DNA from 3 places in the Massilia sp. PWRC2 genome. Region 2 is predicted to be linked to each of the others. Evidence: predicted binding sites of a transcription regulator. Region 2 holds the regulator's gene; each other region holds the start of a gene.
The links. The regulator LexA, encoded in region 2, represses DNA repair genes until DNA is damaged. The targets are predictions, from matches to a motif close to ACTGTATNNNNATACAGT.
Positions count from the first base shown of each region.

Region 1: recA (recombinase RecA) is a predicted target of LexA. The motif match lies at 2,630-2,647, and genes of this name have one in related genera.
Region 3: ACP7BZ_RS15045 (ATP-dependent helicase) is a predicted target of LexA. The motif match lies at 2,252-2,269, and genes of this name have one in related genera.

Region 1 covers NZ_JAFCUW010000016.1:55,425-60,935, forward strand. Annotated here, with positions in the region: gene ACP7BZ_RS21960 (DUF4212 domain-containing protein) at 1-234, opposite strand, end outside; gene ACP7BZ_RS21965 (sensor histidine kinase N-terminal domain-containing protein) at 218-1,762, opposite strand; gene ACP7BZ_RS21970 (response regulator) at 1,759-2,487, opposite strand; gene recA (recombinase RecA) at 2,704-3,822, shown strand; gene recX (recombination regulator RecX) at 4,102-4,554, shown strand; gene ACP7BZ_RS21985 (DUF2889 domain-containing protein) at 4,996-5,511, shown strand, end outside.
Region 2 covers NZ_JAFCUW010000001.1:435,814-441,324, forward strand. Annotated here, with positions in the region: gene rplI (50S ribosomal protein L9) at 1-373, opposite strand, end outside; gene rpsR (30S ribosomal protein S18) at 401-691, opposite strand; gene priB (primosomal replication protein N) at 678-1,016, opposite strand; gene rpsF (30S ribosomal protein S6) at 1,046-1,441, opposite strand; gene lexA (transcriptional repressor LexA) at 1,770-2,408, shown strand; gene ACP7BZ_RS01990 (tetratricopeptide repeat protein) at 2,470-3,222, opposite strand; gene ACP7BZ_RS01995 (hypothetical protein) at 3,321-3,869, opposite strand; gene ACP7BZ_RS02000 (cystathionine gamma-synthase family protein) at 4,044-5,309, opposite strand; gene purF (amidophosphoribosyltransferase) at 5,318-5,511, opposite strand, start outside.
Region 3 covers NZ_JAFCUW010000007.1:159,825-165,335, forward strand. Annotated here, with positions in the region: gene ACP7BZ_RS15040 (response regulator) at 1-62, shown strand, start outside; gene ACP7BZ_RS15045 (ATP-dependent helicase) at 75-2,222, opposite strand; gene ACP7BZ_RS15050 (hypothetical protein) at 2,717-2,944, opposite strand; gene ACP7BZ_RS15055 (chromate transporter) at 3,213-3,785, shown strand; gene ACP7BZ_RS15060 (chromate transporter) at 3,782-4,360, shown strand; gene fghA (S-formylglutathione hydrolase) at 4,432-5,310, shown strand; gene ACP7BZ_RS15070 (diguanylate cyclase domain-containing protein) at 5,391-5,511, opposite strand, start outside.

The DNA of each region.
Region 1 (5,511 bases), on a different contig from region 2:
CGCCGCCAGATAAAACGACAGCGGCCAGCCAAACACGGTCAGGCCGGCCAGTTCGCGGGCAAAAAAGGCGCTGCAAAAGGTGGTGATCAGCCAGGCCATTAGCAGCAAGGAGGTCAGGCGCATGCAGCGCTGCCAGTGGCGCGCGCGGGCAGCGGCCAGCACCAGCTGGCGCTGGGCGGTGGCGCCAGCGTCGTCGGCTGCTGCCGGCGGGGTCACATCAGCTTGGGTCGTCATGGTCGAACGGTGGTGGCGGGAAGGTGACGCGAAACAGGCTGCCCGGGTTGTTGCGCAGGGGCCGGTGCGGATTATTAAAAATATCGACCTCGGCGCCGTGCTGCTGGGCGATCTCGCGGACGATGGCCAGTCCCAAGCCACTGCCGGCGACGCTGCTGCCGAGGATGCGATAAAAGCGCTCGAACACGCGGCGCCTCTCGGCCGGCGCAATACCCGGCCCGCTGTCTTCCACTTCCAGCACGGCCTGGCCGCTGCCGCCGGCTGCGGCCAGCACGCGCACCGTCACGCTGCCGCCAGCGGGCGTGTAGCGCAGCGCGTTGTCGATCAGGTTGGAGAGCAGTTCGCGCAGCATCAGCGGATTGGCGGCGATCAGCACGGTATCGGCGGCGCTGGCATTAACCGGTGACTCGTAACCGAGGTCGATCTGGTAAGCGAACGATGCCTGCACCCAGTCGCGCACGGTGTCGCGCGCCAGGCTGGCCAGGTCGGTCGGCGCCAGCGGCGCGCCCGCATGCGGCTGCTGTTCGGCGCGCGCCAGCGCCAGCAGCTGGTTGACCAGGCGGGTGGCCGATTCCGAACTCTTGGCCAGCTGTTCGAGCGAGCGGTGGATCTCGTCCGGATCGACCTGGCGCAGCGCCAGTTCAGACTGCATGCGCATGCCGGCCAGCGGGGTTTTCATCTGGTGCGCGGCATCGGCGATGAAGCGCTTTTGCATGTCGATGGTTTGCGCCAGCCGTCCCAGCATGTCGTTGAGCGAGCCGACCAGCGGCGAGATCTCTTCCGGCACCTGGCGCGAATCGATGGGCGAGAGGTCGTCGGGGCGGCGCGCGCGGATCCGTTCCTGCAGCTGCGCCAGCGGCGACAGGCCGCGCGCCAGCGCAAACCACACCAGTGCCAGCACGATCGGCAGGATGATGAACTGCGGCAGGATCACGCCCTTGATGATTTCATTGGCCAGGCCGGCGCGCTTGTCGAGCGTTTCGGCCACCTGCACCAGGGCGTGGTGGGCGTCGGCGGGGGCGCTGCTTGCGGCCGTCGCCGGGCGCAGGTTGACGTAGGTGTAGGCCACCCGCACCGGGGTACCCTGCATGGTGGCGTTACGGAACTGCACGGCGGCGCTACGGCGCTCAGGTTCGCGTTCGTCGTCCGGTGGCAGCGGCAGATCGGGGTCGCCATCGACCAGCGCGCCGCGCGGCCCGATCACCTGAAAATAAATGTGGTCGACCTCGTCGGCGCGCAGGATTTCGCGGGCGCTGCCGGCCAGTTGCGACACCACGCGGCCATCGACTTCGCGCAGCTGCTGGGCCACCACGGTGACAGCGTCTTCGAGCGCATGGTCGAACGGTTGATTGGCGATCGACTTGGCGACCAGGTAAGTAATGGCGATACTCATCGGCCATAGCAGTAGCAGCGGCGCCAGCATCCAGTCGAGAATTTCGCCGAACAGCGAGTGCTGGATGCTCTCGTCCTGTTCGGCGGCCGGTGGCCGGTAGGGCGGCGCCGGCGCCGTGCGATCGCGCTCGCTCACTTGACGGTGGCGATGGCACTGGCGGGGGCGCTGGCAACGGCAGCGCCGGCCGGCTCGGCGGCGGCTTTTTCCAGGCTGTAGCCCAGGCCGCGCACGGTGGCGATGCGCACGCCGCCCACCTCGAGCTTTTTACGCAGCCGGTGGACATACACCTCGATGGCATTGTTTGACACTTCTTCGCCCCATTCGCACAGGTGGTCGACCAGCTGTTCTTTGGAGACCAGCCGGCCACTCCTTGCCAGCAGGATTTCCAGCAGCCCCAGCTCGCGCGCCGACAGGTCGAGCAGCTGCTCATTGATATAGGCGCTGCGGCCAACCTGGTCATACACCAGCGGGCCGTGGCGGATCAGCGCCGGACCGCCGCCGGCGCCGCGCCGGGTCAGCGCGCGCACCCGCGCTTCGAGCTCGGACAGGGCAAACGGCTTGGCCATGTAATCGTCGGCACCGAGGTCGAGTCCATTGACGCGCTGCTCGATCGAGTCGGCCGCCGTCAAGATCAGCACCGGCAGCAGCGAGGCGCGCGCGCGCAGGCGGCGCAGCACTTCCAGGCCCGACATGCGCGGCAAACCGAGGTCGAGAATGAGCAGGTCGAACTCCTGGGTCGACAGCGCGGTGTCGGCGTCGGGACCGTTCCTGACGCAGTCGATTGCATAGCCTGACTGGCGCAAGGAGCGCGTCAATCCATCGGCAAGTACGCTATCATCTTCGGCAAGTAAAATGCGCATGGCGGAACCCCTGGGTGCGACGTGATGAATGTAAATTGCATTGTGTTTCATTTAACCGGGGAAGGCGAGCTTTTGCTACCAAAAGCCATGTCACCCAAGCTGGCAGCCGGCCGCGCCGCTGCAAACAGCGCTTGCACAAACTACTGTATGCTTGTACAGTGGTGACTGTGATCTCCCTTTGGCCCTGCACCGGCCTACTCAAGACGAAAGAACATTATGGACGATAAGAAAACGAATTTGAACGCCGCAGAAAAAGTAAAGGCGCTCGCCGCCGCACTGGCGCAAATCGAAAAGCAGTTTGGCAAAGGCTCGGTCATGCGCATGGATGGCAATGCGCCCATCGAAGAAGTGCAAGTCGTCTCGACCGGCTCGCTGGGGCTGGACATCGCGCTGGGCGTGGGCGGCTTGCCGCGCGGCCGTATCGTGGAAATCTACGGGCCAGAATCGTCCGGCAAGACCACGCTGACCCTGCAGACCATCGCACAAATGCAAAAGCTGGGCGGCACCTGTGCCTTCATCGATGCCGAACACGCGCTTGACGTGGGCTATGCACAAAAGCTGGGTATCAACCTGTCGGACCTGCTCATTTCGCAGCCAGACACGGGTGAACAGGCACTGGAAATCTGCGATGCCCTGGTCCGTTCGGGCAGTGTCGACCTGGTCGTCATCGACTCGGTGGCAGCCTTGACGCCGCGCGCCGAAATCGAAGGCGATATGGGCGATTCGCTGCCGGGCCTGCAGGCACGCCTGATGTCGCAAGCGCTGCGCAAGCTGACCGGTTCGATCAACCGCACCAATACCCTGGTCATCTTCATCAATCAGATCCGCATGAAAATCGGCGTCATGTTCGGCAGCCCGGAGACCACCACAGGCGGTAACGCACTGAAGTTTTACGCCTCCGTGCGCCTCGACATTCGCCGTACCGGGTCCATCAAATCGGGCGACGAGGTCATTGGTAACGAAACCAAGGTCAAGGTCGTCAAGAACAAGATCGCGCCGCCGTTCCGCGAAGCGCACTTCGACATTCTGTACGGCGCCGGCACCTCGCGCGAAGGCGAAATCCTCGACCTGGGCGCCGACAATAAAATCGTCGAAAAAGCCGGTTCCTGGTACAGCTACAACGGCGAGCGTATCGGCCAGGGCAAGGATAATGCCCGCCTGTTCCTGGTTGAGCGTCCAGCGCTGGCACGCGAGATCGAAAACAAGGTGCGTGCCGCCCTCGGCGTGCGCGAACTACCGCCGGCGCTGCCGGGCACCCCGGGCTTCGTGGTTGCAGCAGCAGCCGGTGACGAGCCAGCGGCTAAACCGGCCAAGGCCAAGGCCGTGGCCGAGTAAGCACTGCGCTGGTCAGGGTGCGCCAACGCTGGGCTAGCTGGTCACGGGCTGATTAGTCGATCAGCCCGTCTGGCCAGCACGGCGCCGGGCGGTCGCGAGTGGTGGATGGCTTTGGCACTGGCCCCGGTACCGGTGTCGCCGCCGCGGCGGCGACACCGGCGCGCGCTGGGCAGTCAAGGCAGGAGCGGTGATGTTGTCGACGTGGTTTTTCTATGTTTTTTTGTTAGCGCTGCCGTCACTGGCAAGCAGTACGGCGCCCCCACGTCGGGCGCAAGGGTGATGCGCAGTCCACCGCTCAGTTTAAAGGGACGGGCGCTGCGCTACCTGTCGATGCGCGAGCACAGCCGTATCGAGCTGGGGCGCAAGTTGAGCAGGCATGCGGAAGAGGGCGACGATGTGGACGCGTTGCTCGACTTTCTTGAACAACATAACTGGCTGTCGACGGAGCGTTTTTCCGAATCGCTGATCAACCGGCGCGGAGCGCGCTACGGCAACAGCCGCATTGTCGCCGAGCTGCAGCAGCACGGTGTCAGCGGAGACGCCTTGAAAGAACTCAAGACTGGACTGGTCGATACGGAGGCAGCGCGGGCGGCCGACGTCTGGCGGCGCAAATTTGGCGAGGTCGCCAGCGACGCCGCCGGGCGCGCCAAGCAAATGCGCTTTTTGCTGCAGCGCGGTTTTTCGCAGGCGGCAGTGCGGCATGCCATCAAAGGGCTCGACGACGATTTTTAAAGTGCTGCAACGCTGCGCGCCGTGACAGCCGCAGCCCGCTTTTCAGCACATTTAGCACATTCAGCAAATTCATCATGTCGTTTTTGGCATGGCGCCGTCGCTGCGGGCGCTCCGGGCAGGGTGCACCCGCACTTCACCGGCGGCGGTGCCATGCTCTTTTTATACTAACGGACGACGCCCCGTCGTTCAAGGCTTGCAGCAGGGGGGGCTGGCGCGCAGTCGCCTGTCCCATTTTCCCTGAGCTAAGCAGCATCCCGCCGTTCACCCCTGCTTGATTTCCCAACAAAAGCGATGCCCCACTTTTGTTTGAATGCCCCGTGTGCTACACTTTTAGGGTTTTAGCAGCGCCGCAAGAGCGGTTGCCACCACAGAAGCTGGGGTGGCGTGCATCAGCACACGGCTGCATCACCCATTACTGCCGCTACGCCGGCACTGGTCTCTATGCCTCTGTCTCCTCCCGTCCCACGCGCTTTACGGCATACCCGTGCGATTGTCGTCGACGCCCATGCCCGCGAGGATGGATTGTGGGATCTTGACGCCCGTATTACCGATATCAAGGTCGCCGACATCCGTCTCGCCTCCGGCCTGCGTCCCGGCGGCACCCCCGTGCACGACCTGCACTTGCGCATCACCATTGACCGTGCCTTTACCATCATCGACGCCGAGGCGGCGTCCGACAGCGTGCCCTATCCAGGTTACTGCGACACCATCGGTCCCGCCTACAAAAGCCTGATCGGGCTCTCGCTGATGAACCACTTTCGCCTGCGCCTGAAAGACCGCCTGGCCGGCGTGCTTGGTTGCACCCATCTGACTGAACTGGCGCTGGTGTTGCCCACCGCCGCCATCCAGGCCTACGCCAACGACGTCATCCAGACGCGCGATGGCGATGGCGACGATGCCTCGATGGAGCAGCCGTTCCAGCTCGATCGCTGCCATGCCCTGCGGATCGACGGCCCG
Region 2 (5,511 bases):
CGGTCGTTTTCAGCGGGCCGTTCGGCATGCGAACCTGGGCTTTTTCGACGGCGAAACTGGCCTTCGTCAACGCTTCAGCGATGTCGAAGTTGGTGACCGAACCGAACAGACGACCGTCAACGCCGGCTTTCTGGGCGATGGTGATGGTCATGCCGGACAGCTTGTCGCCCTGGGCTTGCGATGCGGCCAGTTTGGCGGCAGCGGCTTTTTCCAGCTCAGCGCGCTTGACTTCGAATTCGGCGACAGCCGACGCGGTAGCGCGGCGGGCCATGCGTTGCGGGATCAGGAAGTTACGTGCGTAACCATCTTTGACTTTAACAACATCGCCCAGGTTGCCGACGTTTACGACTTTTTCTAACAGAATGATTTGCATAGTGATTCTCCAGGTTCTCTGCAGCGCTTAAGCGTGGTGCAGGTCGGTGTAAGGCAGCAGCGCGAGGTAGCGTGCGCGCTTGATGGCGGTGTCAACCTGGCGCTGGTAGTGCGCCTTGGTGCCGGTCAGGCGTGCTGGCATGATCTTGCCGTTTTCCTGGACGAAGTCTTTCAGGGTATCGACGTCTTTGTAGTCGACCTGCTCGACGTTTGCAGCGGTGAAGCGGCAGAACTTCTTGCGCTTGAACAGAGGGTTCTGTTGTTTGCGCTTTTCTTTGAGCTTGAGCTTGTTTTTGTCGAACTTTTTACCGAATGCCATTTGAGGCTCCTGTATCTAAAATATGCGCCGCAGATGCGGCCGCATTGAAATCAATGATGTGAAACACCAACGCTCTGCTATTCCGATTTTTCTTGGCAAGAAAACCCGTGAACTGGTACACCGCGCCCAACTCCGACTGGGCAAACCGTCCTGAGATTTCGCCAGCCGCAACGGCCAGCATCTCGAATTCGGTCAACCTCGCCACCCCTGCTTCAACCTGATGCGAACTGTGCGTCAGGGTGGCGGACACGATCGGCACGCCGGCCGGGGTGTAGCGCAATACGTCGCGCTCGGTAATTGTTGCTACGACCTGAAATGAATTCACTTCCCAGCTAACTTGTTCCTGCCAGTCAATCAGGCAGCGGCGGGTGCTGCGACGGCTGCTGGTGCTGGTGCTTCCGAGCGGTGGCTCTTGGCTGCATCTTCACGCTGGACCGATTTCATCATCGGCGATGGCGTGGTTTCAGCTTTCTTCATGCGCACGGTCAGGTGACGCAGGACAGCATCATTGAATTTGAAGGCGGTTTCGAGTTCGACCAGCGTCTCGTTGTCGCATTCGATGTTCATGCAGATGTAGTGTGCCTTCGGCAGCTTCTGGATCGAGTAAGCCATCTGACGACGGCCCCAGTCTTCGACGCGATGGATGTTACCGCCGCGTGCGCTGACGCTGGCCTTGTAACGCTCGATCATCGCCGGGACTTGCTCGCTTTGGTCCGGGTGGACGATAAAAACGATTTCATAATGACGCATTCAATTGCTCCTTGAGGACGTTTAAAACATAAGCCCACCTCGGCGTCAAGACGAGTGTGGGAAGGGAAAGCCGGCAATTATAACGCATCCTGGCGAAAATGAACACCTCCTTCCGTTGCCGAAGGGGGACTGGCCGGGCCAGGCTGGCGCCTACTCGCCCGTCCCGATTGCGCGTCACGGTAGCGTCAATTCCCCCTTTTCTCGCCCGCGCGCCACCAACTATGCGGTTATTTGCATAAATAACGCCAATAACAGTGAATTTCCCTTGCACGCGTCGATATACTGTACAAAAATACAGTCTGTCTATAACCCCAGCACTTACAGGCCCATGATCAAGCTCACTGCACGGCAACAACAGATTCTCGATTTGATCCGCGAGGCCATCGACAACACGGGTTTTCCTCCGACCCGCGCGGAAATCGCCAACGAACTGGGATTTAAATCAGCCAACGCCGCCGAAGAACATTTGCAGGCGCTGGCCCGCAAAGGCGCGATCGAAATTTCCCCCGGTACTTCGCGTGGCATCCGCCTGATCGGCGCCTCGGTGGAAGCAGCTCCGGCAGTGCCGGCCGCGCTGCTGACCATGGCGCTGCCGCTGGTCGGCCGCGTCGCGGCCGGTTCGCCCATGCTGGCGCAAGAGCATGTCGAAGCCACCTACAACGTCGACCCCGCCATGTTTTCGGCCAGGCCCGACTTCCTGCTCAAGGTGCGCGGCGAATCGATGCGCGATATCGGCATCATGGATGGTGACCTGCTGGCCGTCAAAAAGGTCGATAGCGCCAAAAATGGCCAGATTGTCGTTGCCCGCATCGGCAGCGAAGTGACGGTCAAGCGCTACCGCAAGACGGGCCGGCTGGTCGAGCTGTTGCCGGAAAACGCCGATTTTAAAATCATCGAAGTCGACCCCGACCGCGATGACTTCGCCCTCGAAGGCTTGGCCGTGGGCTTGCTGCGCAGCTGGCATTAAGCGCCGGCGCCGGCGGTCGCCGCCACGGCGCTGACCACCTGCATTCTGCGTTACAAGGGAATTACTTGGGCGCGTAGTTGCGTTTGCGCGCTTCAATATCGGCCTGGCGGTCTGCCGTCGGTGCCGACTTGATGATGTCATTGTGTTCCTTGACCCAGCTGTCGGTAGCGCTGCGCCATGCTGCGATATCGGCGAGAATAATTTGACTGCTGATGCGGGCGTCTTCCGCCAGCCGCGTATGGATCTTTTCCAGCCGCGCGTTGACCTTGTCGATTTCTTCCTGCTTCATCAGTTTGCCCAGATCGGCGGGCACCTCGCTGGCGAAGGTGGCGCCATTGAGCTTGCCGACCAAACCGTTATAGCAATCCTGCCACAGCTTCACGCGCGCGAGCACGGCGTCAATGTCAGGATTGTCTTTCGATATGGCGGGAATGCGGGGCGCGCTGCACTTGAATTTGCCGGAACGCAGTTCTTCGCCGTCATACCTGTCGGTCCAGAATGCAATGTCCGTTTGGCGAAGCACGCGCTGGCGCATCACTTCGAGCGCCGCGGCCGCTTCCTTGTCACCACTTGCCGCAGCGCGGCGGAACCAGCCCTGCGCCTTGTCGTCGCTGACGGCGCCCGCTTCGCCATACCAGTACATTTCGCCCAGGTGGCGCTGGGCCACCACGTTGCCAGCAGTGGCCAGCCGCGTGTACAGCTGCAGCGCTTGCGGATAGGATTTTTTGGCAAACAGGGCGTCTGCGTCGGCAAGTTCATCGGCAGTGGCGGCGCCGGCACACAGCAGCGCAACGCACAATACAAGAGTCTTCATGTAGGGAACCGGTCGTAAAAATGCCACTATCTTAACCGGATTGCGCGCCGTTTCCAGTGGCGTCCGCCCTGCTTACATAAATTTACTTTGGCGTGGAATTACTTGGTCGCGCCACCGCTGCGACCGGGCCCCGACTGCATACGCACGTCATCGGCGCTGCGGCGCAGATCGTTGAGCAAGTCGTCGCGCCGCTGCTGGCCCTTGCGCGCAGCAGCGTCGTTGGCGGCGGCCACGTGCGCCGCGGTGGCCTGGCGCCACGCTTCGCGGCGCGCCGTGATGTCCTGGGCATCGGTCTGGGCGGCGGTGATCACCTGCTCGTAGACGGCGGCCATGCGGTTTTGCGCGGCGTTCATTTGCGCCGGGCTCATCTGCTTCGCCACGGGCGCAGGAATCCGCTTGCCGGGCGGCAGCGCATCATTAAAATTGTTGACGAAGCCGTTGTAGCACGTCTCCCAGACGGCAATCGCCGCCTCGGTCTTGCGAATCTCGTCATTGGTGGTCGAGACAGCCGGGATGGCCGGCTTGGCGCAGGCAAAAGGGCCACTGGTCAAATCGTCGCCGGCATAGGTCGTCGTCCAATACGTGATGGCCTCGCCCTCGCTCACTGCCAGCGGATATTGCTGGGCGTGAGCGGTGCAAACAAACATCAGCAGTCCTGCGCAAACTGGTCGTAGCATGGTTACTCCGCAACAAGGTAAGCCGGGCATGCGCGTCTCTCACTGGGAAAACCGCCCGTCCAAGTTCTCCCGCCATCACGTCTAATATTAACGGCAACTTTTCAACAAAGCCACAATTATATGGACGGGGGAAGTCGCCTGTTTTTACTGTTGCAGCGCCAGCCTGAAATCGTCCAGCAGGTCGGCTTCGTCTTCGATGCCCACCGACACCCGGATCAGCGAATCGGCAATGCCCATGCTGGCGCGGCGCTCAGCGCCCATCTCGAAGAAAATGGTGTGGGCGACGGGAATGACGAGGGTGCGGGTGTCGCCCAAATTACTGGCGGCAATCGCCACCTGCAAGCGGTTCAGATAATCAAAACAATCAATGCCATCGGCCAGCTCAAAACTGAGCAAAAAGCCGTGCGCGCGAAACAGCGCGCTGGCAAAGCCATGCTGCGGATGGGAGGGCAAGCCCGGGTAGTGCACCGCCGCCACGCGCCGGTCCGCTGCGAGCATGCGCGCCAGCGCCAGCGCATTCGAGCATGCCCGCTGCATGCGCAGCGCCAGCGTTTCGGCGCCCACGGCAATATGGTGGGCCGCTTCCGGTCCCAGCGAGGCGCCGAAGTCGCGCAAGCCTTTGGCACGGATCTGCGCCATGCCCCACTGTGCGGGCGGATTGCGTTTGTAATTGTCGGCAATATGGGGATAGCGCGCCCAGTCGTATTCGCCGGTGTCGGTCAGCGCGCCACCGAGGGCAATGCCGTGACCGGCGATCGACTTCGTGAGCGCATTGACCACCAGGCCGGCACCGACCGCTTTCGGCCGGAACAGGTAGGGCGAGGTCATGGTGTTGTCGACCACGAACAGGATGCCCCGTTCACGGCACAGCTGGCCGATGCCGGCCAGATCGGCGACCTGCGTGCGCGGATTGGCGATGGTCTCGACAAATACCAGCCGCGTCGCTGGCGTCAGGGCGGCGGCGACATTGGCGACGGCGGTGGCGTCGACAAAATCGACTGCCACGCCCTGCCCTGCCACCGTGTGCCACAGGCTGTTGGTATTGCCAAACAAAAAGCGCGACGTCACCACATGGTCGCCGGCCCGCAACAAGGCCTGGAACACGGCACCAATCGCCCCCATGCCGGTGCCGAAACAGATCGACGACACGCCATCTTCCATGCGGGTGAGCTTGTCTTCCAGCGCCGCCACCGTCGGATTGCCCTGGCGACCATAGCGAAAGCCCGGCTCCTTGCCCTGGAACACCGAGGCGAGCTGGCGGGCGTCGCTATAGCCGAAGGCGACCGAGGTGTGGATCGGCTTGTGCAGCGAGCCGTGTTCGATGGGCTTGCTGCGGTCGTTGTGCAAGATGGTGGTAGTAAAACCGAATTGTCGCTTGCCGTCTGCGCTGTTACCAGTGCTGTCGCTCATCAACCCTCCTACTCGGCCGTCGCCGGCGCCAGGTGCAAATGGGTCGCCACGGCGTCTTCCAGCGGGGCGGTCTTCGGATTGTGACGGGCGTACTCGAGGCGGTCGAGGTAAGCCTGGGTGATGTCGCCCGTTACATAGATGCCGTCAAAGCACGACGCTTCAAAATTTTGCAGCGCGGGATTGCAATCCGAAATGGCGCGCT
Region 3 (5,511 bases), on a different contig from region 2:
GCTGCGCCGTGCGCGCCGATGGCGCTGGCGGCGTGACGGGCTATGCTTGCCCGCTCGGCTGAGGCCGCACGCCTTTACTTCCAGGCATTGCGTGATTTCTCGCGCACCAGCAGGCGCACACTGTCGGGCATGGGCGTGCGCACGTGGCGGGTGTCGGCGTCGACCCACACGCACTCTTCAAAATGCTTGAGCATGGCCGGCGCCAGGAAACGGCTGCGCGCCGCGTACACATGGCGATCGCCCATCTGCGACTGTTGCTTGATGAAAAAGCGGTTCGGCACGATCAGGTGCAGGTGCTGCTTGGCGCGCGTCATCGCCACGTACAGCAGGCGGCGCTCTTCCTCGATATCGTCGCTGCGGCCGGTTGCCATGTCGGACGGAATGCAGCCATCGACGACGTTGAGCACGTGCACCGATTTCCACTCCTGCCCCTTGGCGGAATGGATGGTCGACAAGATCAGATAATCGTCGTCGAGCAAGGGTGGACCGGCGCGGTCGCTGGTCGCCTCGGGCGGATCGAGGGTGATCTCGGCCAGAAATTCTGCACGGCTGCCATAGGCACCCGCCAGTTGCGCCAGTTGCAAGATGTCGGCCGCGCGCACGCTGGCGTCGTCGTGCATGCGTTCGAGGTGCGGTGCATACCACTGTTGTACCAGCTCGATGTCGGCCGGCCAGCGCAGGCCGGCCGTGCGCAGTTGCATGTAGAGGGCGACGAACGGTTGCCAGTCGCCCTGACTGCGTGGCGGCACGGCGAAGCCGGTGAGTGCCGCCACCGCATCGGCGGCCGTGCCGACGGCATCGAGCAGCTTGCTGGCGGTGGCCGGCCCTATGCCAGGGATCAATTGCGCCACGCGGAAGCCGGCCATCCGGCCGCTCGGATTCTGGGCGAAGCGCAACACCGCCAGCACGTCCTTGATGTGCGATGCTTCCAGAAACTTGAGGCCACCAAATTTAACGAACGGAATATTTCGGCGCATCAGCTCGAGCTCCAGCGGGGCGCTGTGGCTGGCCGCGCGGAACAGCACCGCCTGGTCTTTCAGGCGCATGCCCCCTTCGCGGTGCTCGAGCACGCGGCGGCAGACCCAGCGCGCCTGCTCGGCTTCATCGGGAATGAGCACCAGCTGCGGCAAGATGGTCGAGCTGTGGTCGGTCCACAAGGTTTTCGCGTGGCGCTCGAGGGCGGCAGCGATCACCGCATTGGAGGCGTCGAGAATCGGCTGGGTCGAGCGGTAATTGCGCTCGAGGGTGATGCACTGGGCCGGCTGCGAAAACTGGCGCGGGAAGTCGAGGATGTTGCGTACGGTGGCGCCGCGAAACGAATAAATCGACTGGGCATCGTCGCCCACCACCATGACGCCGGCGCCATCGGGCTTCATGCCGGTCAGAATGGCGGCCTGCAGGCGGTTGGTGTCCTGGTACTCGTCGACCAGCACGTGATCGAACAGCGCGCCGAGCGCCGCCCCCAGCTGCGGCTCGGCCGCCATGTCGGCCCAGAACAGTAGCAAATCGTCGTAGTCGAGCACGTTTTGCTCCTGCTTGGCGTCGACATAGGCGCCGAACAGGCGTTTGAGCTCGCTCTGCCACTCCTTGCACCACGGGAAAGTACTCTGCAATACGTCGGCCAGCGTCTCGCCGCTGTTGACGACGCGCGAATAGATTGACAGGCAAGTGCCTTTCAGGGGGAAGCGTTTGGCGGTGGCGGTCAGGCCGATGTCGTGCCGGACCAGTCCCATCAAGTCTTCGGCGTCGCCGCGGTCGTGGATGGTGAACGATTCGTCAAGGCCCACGCTGGCGGCATAGCGGCGCAGCAGGCGCGCGCCGATGGCGTGAAAGGTGCCCGCCCATGGCAGGCTGGTGGGCGGCGCGCTGCCGCGCAATTGCATCACCCGTTGCAGGACGGCGCCGGCGCGGTGGCTCATTTCGCCGGCGGCGCGCCGCGAAAACGTCAACAGCAGGATGCGCTGGGGATCGGCACCGCCCTGGATCAGCCGCGCCACCCGGTGCGCCAAGGTATTGGTCTTGCCGGAGCCAGCGCCGGCAATGACCAGCAGGGGCGCACCGACCCCCGGCACCCGAGCGGCGCCCGCGTGGACGTCAAAGCCGTGTTCGACGGCCGCACGCTGGGGCGGGTTCAGCGCAGCGTAGGGATCAAGCGGATCGGGGCGACCGGACAGGTCATCGGTGGCGGCAAGCGGCGCCCCGGGTAAAGCAACATTGGACATCGTGCGTCAGGGTCTGTAGAATAAAATTCACTGTACATTTATCCAGTAGTGCAGCGCAAGCCTTATTCTGGTTCGCTCGGGCGTTGCACTTACTTTTCGCTTACTTTTTGCTTATTTTTTTGCTTTTATTTTTTTCATTATTTTTTCGCCGCCCCTCCCGCGAGGCCATCGAAGGACCGCAGCGGCCGTCCCTATCGCGCCCCTTGCGGTCGTAAGTATCCGTTTATAAACAGTATTTTTAGATATCCACAATCAATGTGGACAACTGTGTGGATAAGCCCCTCTTGACACGTCGCAGCCCTTGTCTGGCGCGGCTTTCAACAAAGTGCCCGGTTTAAAGGCAAAAATTTTATGCCTTTAAATCAATGACTTACAAAGTCAACCCTGATCCTGGTCAAAATTTATAAAAAAGAATTTCTCGGCACCTTGACGGCCCCGGCGCCGCCCGGCGGCGGCGGCGGCTGTTACTGCAATGACGGCGGCGCCGGGCGCCGTCAGGCCGGCAAAGCGGTGCGCCGGCGCTGCGGATCGAGCAGCACCCGCTCGATCACGTGGGCGGCGACATCGTGCGATTTGAGGTATTCGACGGCCGCCATGGTGTTCGCCGTTTCCTGCACGACAATGGCATGGTCAACGATGTCGCGCGAACGGGCGTCGCTGCGCGCGTGCTTGGACGGTCTTGGCAGGTGCGCCGCAGCGACCGCTTTGTTAAACGTATTCATTGTGCGATTCCTTGCAAAAATTATATACGGCGACTCGCTGGCACTGGGAGTATCTGACAAAAGCGGGCGAAGTCAATGGCAGGATTCCATCGACACCCGCAACATGTGCGCAGGACATTGCTTGAAGCGGTGGCGCTGCCCCCTCGGCCAGCGCCACCACCGCACCCACACTACCATGACTGCGGCGGCTGCATGCGGATCTGGCCATGCTATTTACATCATTCCTTGTGGCATGGACAGTTGTGCTGGCGGCAGCGATAATTGTGCCATGACCGCTACCTCCCGGCCCGGCCCCGCCTCGCTCACCGACCTGTTCTTTTCATTTACCGTGCTGGCGCTGCAGGGCTTTGGCGGCGTGCTGGCCATCGTCCAGCGCGAAGTGGTCGAACGCAAGCGCTGGCTCACGCAGGAAGAATTCATCGAAGACTGGGCGGTGGCGCAGATCCTGCCGGGGCCGAACGTGGTCAACCTGTCGCTGATGATCGGCGGGCGCTATTTCGGCCTGGCTGGCGCCCTGGCGGCGCTGGCTGGCATGCTGGTGGTGCCGCTGATACTGATCTTGCTGCTGGTGACGCTGCATGCGCGCTTTGCCGACAATGTCCACGTTGCCGGTGCCCTGCGCGCGATGGCGGCCGTGTGCGCCGGTCTGATCGGCGCGGCCAGCCTCAAACTGGCCACTGCGCTGAAAACCAGTCCGATCCCCCTGCCTGCCGGCCTGGCCATCGCCGGCGCCGCCTTCGTGCTGGTGGCGCTGCTACAAGTTCGGCTCAGTCTGGTGCTGCTGGGCCTGGGCGGCCTCGGCATCGTGCTGGCCTGGCGTCATCTGGCGCCCGCCAGATGACGCCGCATCTGGTACTGAGCTGGGGCGACTGGTTCGACCTGTTCGCCCACTATCTGATGCTCTCGCTGATGTCGGTCGGCGGCGCCATTTCCACCACCGCCGAGATGCACCGCTACCTGGTCGAGCAGCACCACTGGCTGACAGCTGCGCAATTTAGCCAATCGATCGCCCTGGCCCAGGCCGCGCCGGGGCCGAACGTGCTGTTCGTCGCCCTGATGGGCTGGCAGGTGGGCTTGAACACGGGCAGCACGGCGGCCGCCGCCCTCGGCGTGGCGGTGACCATGGGTGGCATCCTGCTGCCGTCGACCGTGCTGACCTTCGTTGCCGCCCAGTGGGGCCAGCGCAACCGCCATCTGCGCGGCGTGCGCGCTTTCAAGCAGGGCATGGCGCCATTGGTGATCGGCCTGCTGTTTTCCACCAGCTTCATCCTCGGCGCCGCCGGCGGCGTGCCACAGCGCGACTGGCCGCTGTGGTTGCTGTCACTGGCGGCCGGACTGCTGCTGTGGCGCACCAACATCCACGTGCTGTGGGTGCTGGCGACCGGCGCGCTGCTGGGGGCGCTGCTGCTGGTGTAGCTGCTGGTGTAGCGGGCGTTGCCGTGGTTCACGGGTAAAATGCAGCCTGCACACCCAACCGGACACTTCCCATGCACGAACAGCTTGAACTGATCAGCGAACACGCCTGCTTTGGCGGCGTCCAGCGTTTTTATCGTCACCACTCGCGCGCCATCGGTTTGCCGATGCGCTTTTCGATTTTTCTGCCGGCCGCGGCGACGCTAGCATCTGCGGCAACTGGCAGCGGCGAGACTCGCCTGCCGGCGCTGTTTTACCTGGCCGGTCTGACCTGCAATGAAGAAACCTTCATGACCAAGGCCGGCGCCCAGCGCTACGCCGCCGCCGCCGGCATGGTATTGATCGCTGCCGACACCAGCCCGCGCGGCGCTGGCGTGCCGGGTGAAGCCGACGACTGGGAAGTGGGAGTCGCTGCCGGCTTTTATGTCGACGCCACGGTGGCGCCGTGGGCCAGCCATTACCGCATGCACAGCTACCTGCTGGAATTACACGCGCTGGTGGTGGCCAGCTTTGCCGTCGACGCCGCGCGCATCGGCATTTTTGGCCACTCGATGGGCGGCCATGGCGCGCTGGTGATGGCCCTGCGCCATCCCGACCTGTTCCGCTCGGTGTCAGCGTTTGCGCCGATCGCCGCGCCCTCGCTGTGCCCGTGGGGCGAAAAAGCCTTCACCACTTATTTGGGTGGCGATCACGCCGACTGGGCGCAGTACGATGCCAGCCTGCTGATGCGGGCAGCCAAGGCGCCATTTGCCAACGGTATCCTGATTGACCAGGGGCTGGGCGACAAGTTCCTGCGCACCCAGCTGCGCCCTGATGTGTTCGAGAATGCCTGCGCGCAGGCTGGTCAGGCAGTGACGATACGCCGGCATGCGCTGTACGACCATGGTTATTATTTTGTGGCCAGCTTTGTGGGTGAACATATTCAATTTCACGCAAACAACCTTTTGGCCTAAGGAAGATGGGGCAGACATCCCCCCGCAAGCGCGTGTGGGAGCTGGCAGCGCGCGGTGCCAGTGCCATTTCTGCTGAGCCATCACGGCACCGGTAGCAGCACCTGGAATACGGCCACACCGTCACGCCCGCGCCGCTTGGCCTGATACAGGGCGTGATCGGCGTTGGCCAGCAGTTGCTCATGGCTTTCGCCGCCGCTGTAG